2 regions of the Pseudoalteromonas sp. 2CM41L genome follow, and region 1 is predicted to be linked to the other one. Evidence: predicted binding sites of a transcription regulator. Region 1 holds the regulator's gene; the other holds the start of a gene.
The links. Region 1 encodes FliA, which starts transcription of late flagellar genes. Its sites were predicted from a motif close to CTAAAGNTNNNNNNNNNNNNGCCGATA; they were not measured.
Positions count from the first base shown of each region.

Region 2: the regulator FliA is predicted to act here: its motif matches at 1,290-1,316, upstream of MTF64_RS19425 (DUF5610 domain-containing protein).

Region 1 covers NZ_JALNTN010000002.1:78,362-81,541, forward strand. The annotation lists gene MTF64_RS03215 (MinD/ParA family protein) at 1-768, shown strand, start outside; gene MTF64_RS03220 (RNA polymerase sigma factor FliA) at 795-1,505, shown strand; gene cheY (chemotaxis response regulator CheY) at 1,547-1,930, shown strand; gene MTF64_RS03230 (protein phosphatase CheZ) at 1,946-2,713, shown strand; gene MTF64_RS03235 (chemotaxis protein CheA) at 2,729-3,180, shown strand, end outside.
Region 2 covers NZ_JALNTN010000028.1:1,484-4,663, forward strand. The annotation lists gene murI (glutamate racemase) at 1-55, opposite strand, end outside; gene MTF64_RS19425 (DUF5610 domain-containing protein) at 121-1,260, opposite strand; gene trmA (tRNA (uridine(54)-C5)-methyltransferase TrmA) at 1,426-2,523, shown strand; gene MTF64_RS19435 (DUF523 domain-containing protein) at 2,534-2,986, opposite strand; gene MTF64_RS19440 (thiol:disulfide interchange protein DsbA/DsbL) at 3,045-3,180, opposite strand, start outside.

The sequences.
Region 1 (3,180 bases):
AAAGGAGGGGTGGGTAAAACCAACGTCTCTTTAAATACTGCTATTGCTTTAGGGCAGCAGGGTAATCGTGTATTAGTATTAGATGCCGATTTAGGCCTAGCTAATTGTGATGTAATGCTAGGACTACGTGTTGAAAAAAACTTATCTCATGTCCTTTCAGGCGAGTGCGAACTTGACGAGATTTTAGTTGAAGGCCCAGGCGGTATTAAAATCGTGCCTGCTACATCAGGCTCGCAAAGTATGGTGGAGCTAACCCCATCTGAGCATGCTGGGTTAATTCGTGCCTTTAGTGAGCTTAATACCGAATTTGATATTTTAATTGTAGATACCGCCGCTGGTATTTCTGACATGGTGCTGAGTTTTTCTCGTGCAGCGCAAGATGTCATGGTGGTGGTGTGTGATGAGCCGACCTCTATTACTGATGCCTACGCGCTTATTAAAGTACTTAGCCGCGAGCATGGCGTTTATAAATTTAAAATTGTTGCAAACATGGTGCGCAGTATGCGCGAGGGCCAAGAGCTTTTTGCAAAGCTCTCAAAAGTAACAGACCGCTTTTTAGATGTGTCTATGGAGCTTGTTGCGACTATTCCATATGATGAAAATATGCGTAAATCTACGCGTAAACAAAAAGTAATTGTCGATCTTTTCCCTAATTCACCAGCAGCAGTTGCGTTTAAAACATTAGCGACAAAAGCAGTAAAATGGCCTATACCTAATCAACCTTCAGGACATTTAGAGTTTTTCATTGAGAAGCTAGTAAACGGTTGATTATGACAACATCGGTGAAAAGAGCTATGGGATATCAATCAACACAAAATTTAAATGTGATTGTTGAAAAGCACGCGTCGCTTGTCAAAAAAGTGGCGTGCCATTTAATAGCTCGTCTTCCTCCTAGCGTTCAGCTTGATGACTTAATCCAATCGGGAATGATTGGCCTTATCGAGGCCTCAAAAAACTTTGACGCCAGTAAAGGGGCAAGCTTTGAAACGTTTGCTGGTATTCGTATTCGCGGTGCTATGCTTGATGAAATGCGCAGAGGGGATTGGGCACCACGTTCGGTGCACCGTAAAAGCCGTTTAGTCGCCGAAACCATCACAGAATTAGAAAATAGCTTAAATAGAGAACCAAAAGATACTGAAGTAGCTGAAAAACTTGATATTTCGCTAGAAGAATACCATCATATTTTAAATGATGTTAATTCCAGTAAAGTGCTTGGTATAGAAGACCTAGGGGTAGATGAAGATGTTATTAGCCCTGCAGGTCAAGATTTAGCGCTAGACAAACCATTTAATAATGTTAAAAATGAACGGTTTAATAATTCATTGTTAGAGGCAATAAAGTCTTTACCAGAGCGAGATGCAATGGTGCTTTCTTTGTATTACAACGATGAAATGAATTTAAAAGAAATTGGGCATATACTCGATGTAAGTGAATCGCGTGTAAGTCAGATACATGGTCAGGCGATGATTAAGCTCAAAGCAAAAATCAATGACTGGATAAACTAGTAGTAAGTAAATTATAGGTTAAGACCTCACCGGAGGATGTTTTGGATAAAAACATGAAAATTCTTGTTGTTGATGATTTCTCTACAATGAGACGTATTATAAAAAATCTGTTGCGTGACCTAGGGTTCACGAATGTTCAAGAAGCTGACGATGGTTCTACAGCATTACCTATGTTGCAAAATCAGGTTTTTGACTTTGTTGTAACCGATTGGAACATGCCAGGCATGCAGGGTATTGACTTGCTAAGAGCCATTAGAGCTGACGAAAAATTAAAACATATTCCGGTTTTAATGGTGACGGCAGAAGCTAAAAAAGAACAAATAATAGCGGCAGCGCAAGCAGGTGTTAATGGCTATATTGTTAAGCCATTTACTGCTGGTACTTTGAAAACTAAATTAGAAAAAGTGTTTGAACGCTTAGGTTAATGAGAGGAGAGGCTTATGTCAGCACCAGCTGCGCCTCAAATTACTTTAGAACAAGCTCGTCAGCTCGTCGTTTTTTTAGAAAACGGTGAGCAAGATAAAGCAGATCAATTAATTTTAGATACTGCCTCTCAAGAGCAATCGCAGCTTTTTGCTGAAGTAGGTAAGTTAACACGCCAATTACACGAAGCCCTTAAAAGCTTTGAACTTGATACGCGTTTAACCGATTTAACCACTGATGCAATTCCGGATGCGAAAAAGCGCTTAAACTATGTCATGGAAATGACAGAAAATGCAGCTAATAAGACAATGGATGCGGTCGAAGCAAGCCTCCCTATTGCGCAGCAGCTAGCAGATGAAATTGCACATATTAAGCCTACTTGGGATAGGCTTATGAACCGTGAGATAGAGCTGGGCGAGTTTAAAACCTTATGCCACAGCATCGACAAGTTTATGAACAGCTCTCATCATAAAACCGATGAGTTGCAAACTTTAATGACCAATGTACTAATGGCGCAGGATTTTCAAGATTTAACCGGCCAGGTTATCCGCCGTGTAATTGAATTAGTCAGAGAAGTAGAAGAAAGTTTAATCCACCTTTTAACAGCATTTGCTGCACAAGATGACAGCATTGCTGAAAGTAAAGAACAACAAGAAACAGAAGAACAGGTTGCCGCACAAACATTAGCAGGTCCTGAAGGCCCTATTATTGATAAAGAGTCGCGAAATGATGTTGTATCTGACCAAGACGAGGTCGATGACCTATTATCAAGTTTGGGCTTCTAAGAGGAGAGTAACTGCATGAGCTTTGAAGTCGATGAAGATATTTTACAAGACTTTCTTGTAGAGGCTGGAGAAATCCTAGAGCTTTTATCTGAACAGTTAGTTGAGCTAGAAAATAACCCAGAAGATACTGAGTTACTAAATGCTATTTTTAGGGGCTTTCATACCGTAAAAGGGGGAGCAGGCTTTTTAGCTATGACTGAGCTTGTTGATGCCTGTCATGGTGCTGAAAACGTATTTGATCTCTTACGCCAAGGGGTTAGAACTGTTAATTCAGAATTAATGGATGTGATTTTACAAGCACTAGATACCATTAATGAAATGTTTGCCACTATTCAAAACCGCGAACAGCCAGACCCAGCAGACCCTCAATTATTAGAAACCCTTCATAAACTCGGCCAACCGCCTACGGATGACGAGCTTACTGAAACAGCCCCCGAAGTTGTTGAACAAGAACCCGCAGCTCCCGT
Region 2 (3,180 bases), on a different contig from region 1:
CAAGCACGGTGGTGCCACCTATACCTGAATCAAATACCATTATGTGGGCTGACAAACTTTGGTTCCTACTGTTTATTAAGAACGGCAGTTTGCCATGAGATATTTATAAAAGAAAGTAGTTTAGCTTTGCTCAGACTTTAGCGCGTCGAGTGCATCGCCCGCTGAATTTAATTGGTTTAGGTTTTCAAACATTGCCTGTGTGTAATCAACTAGCTGATCGACCGCTGCTTGATCTTGGTTTAGCCACTCTATAATACCGGCAAGCTGATCTTGTAGGCCTAGTTGCGATGCTTTATCAAATGCATTTTTTAGATCGTCATTAAAAGGTGCGATCGCATCGACTACCTCTTTTGTTGGGTTTGGCTGATATTGCTCATAACTTTTAACGGTAGCGACTGTTTTTGTTTGTCGAAGGTCCATTGAAAATGCAACAAGTTGCTCACTGCCTAAGCTCAGTTCTTGTGCTTTTTCAAATGCTTCATCCAAATCACCGCTAAAGAATGTTTTACTTACACCTTGTAGCTCTTCCATCATGGCGTTAATGGCATCTTGCTCTTGCTCGTTTAAATCACCATTAACCGACATTGAAAAAGACAGCTCTCGAGATTGCGACGATGAGCTGGCAAACGATTCGCTGTTATTGCTTTGTTGATACCCGCTCGCTGTTTGAGACTCATATGCATCAGCAAAGCTAATACTGACCTCATCACCTTCGGCCGTTGTAAACTTATACTCGGCATTGCTGCTCATACTTACATATTGTGCTTGGCTTACGCTAACACTGGCCGCTTGTGGGTTAAATAGGGTTTGCTCAAACTCATCAAGCCCCTCAAAAATGCCTTCTTTTGACTTGTCGATGCCCTCTTGCATTTCTTCGTTAAATACACCGGTGCCTTTTAGCTCATCAACCGCTTCGTCTATACCGGTTTGAACACCTGTGCGCGCATCATCTAACATATTTTTTAATTTATCGTCATCGGCACCATTGGCTTTGGCTTTATTAACTGCGCCAGATACAAAGTCGAGTACATTTTTTACTATTTCATCAAAATCGAATAAAGGTTTATCGGCTTGTTTTTGCTCAACAGGTAAACCTAGTTGCTCTGCCATTTTGTCGCCAAGCACTTTTGCAGCAAGTTCTCTGCCTCGCTGTAATGAACTTTCTTGCGGAGATTGGATAGTTGGCTGCTGTAGCGCCTCTTTATTACTGAATTTGTTTACGTTGTTGTTTGGCGTATAGCCATAATTACCGATTTTCATGATCCACCTCCGTTACGTACTTAGCTTATTATCGGCTAATAGTGACAAAACTAAAGTGCATGTTTAAAAAAACAGCAACTTTATTATCAGCAAAACTAGACAAATACTGCTCGCTCCCTACAATAGCGCCGATAAATAGATCTCATAGATAAGGTAGTAGCATTAATGGCAGTGATTAAAATAGATACCACACAGTACGATACGCAGCTAAATGAAAAAGAGCAGCGTATTACGTCGCAATTTAAGCGATTTGGTGTGCAAGCGTTAGAGGTGTTTAGCTCAGAGCCAATTAACTACCGCCAACGTGCTGAATTTAGAGTATGGCACGATGGGGATGATCTATTTCATATTATGTTTGATCAGGCCACGAAAGAAAAAATTCGCGTCGACACCTTTGACCCTGCCGCGCCCTTAGTTGGTGAAGTTATGCAGGTGATGATTGATAATTTAAAGTCGTGTGAAGTATTACGTCGTAAGCTGTTTCAAATCGATTATTTATCGTCATTAAGTGGCGAGATTTTAGTAAGCTTGCTTTATCACAAACCACTCGATGAGCAGTGGCTGACTGAAATAAAAGCCCTGAAAGAAAAACTGAGCAGCAAATACAACATTGACTTTATCGGTCGTGCGCGCAAACAAAAAGAAGTACTAGGCAATGATTTTGTTACTGAGCGTTTAACCGTAAACGGCCAGGAGCTTATTTATCAACAAGTAGAAAATAGCTTTACGCAACCTAATGCTAAAGTGAATATAAAAATGCTGGAGTGGGCACAAGACTTATGTAAACCACTGAGTAATGACCTGCTGGAACTTTACTGTGGTAATGGTAATTTCTCTATTGCATTGGCGGGTTCGTTTAATCGCGTATTGGCTACTGAAATATCTAAGTCTTCTGTGCATTCAGCGCAATACAACATTGCTAAAAATAAGGTAGATAACTTAGATATAATTCGTATGTCGAGTGAAGAGTTTACCCAGGCAATGAATGGCGAACGTACCTTTTCGCGTTTAGAGGGGATAGATTTAAAAAGTTACGATTGCCAAACTATTTTAGTCGACCCTCCACGCGCAGGTATGGATACCCTTACCTGTGACTTAGTGGCCAACTACGAGAACATTATTTATATATCGTGCAACCCAGAAACGCTTGAGCGCGATTTAGATCATTTAACCCGTACTCACAATGTTAAGCGCTTTGCGATATTTGATCAGTTCCCTTATACGCATCACATAGAATCGGGTGTTTTCTTACAAAGAAAATAGTGAGTTAATATTATAATGCCAGCACCTTTATAAGTGCTGGTATTTGATTTTCACTAAACACTTCAATTTGATGCTTCATCAGCAACTTAGCAGTCATACCCATGCCCTGTACTTTTACCCCACTATGGCTACCATCGTAAATTGTATTTCTACCACACGAAGGGCTCGACTCTTTAAGCAAAGCAAAACGAATTGCATGCTCATTACATAAGTCTAGGGCTTTAGCTGCACCTGATTTAAATTCTTTAGTTACATCCTCATAAGTGCTCGTTACTACTCTGCCTTGTTTTATCTCTGCTGATGCTCTAGGTGTTGGCAATCCACCAGCCACCTCAGGACAAAACATAACTAACCTATTTTCTTTACGCCATACATTAATTTGCGGGTGCGATAATGCTTGGCTTTTACCATCGTATCGAACAGGTAAGCCAAATAAACAACTCGATATTAATATTTTTTCCATTGCTATATTCCTATAAACAAAAAAAGCTCCTTACGGAGCTTTTTTGTTTTAGCAAATCTTACTTGTTCGCTAAATAGTTAATTAATTTACTAATATCTTCTGGCGCGGTAATACCAGACTCACGCCCTAGGTTTAATTTGTATTTACCATTTACGATAAAAGTTGGTACGCCACGTAGCGCGCCTTTTTCTTTA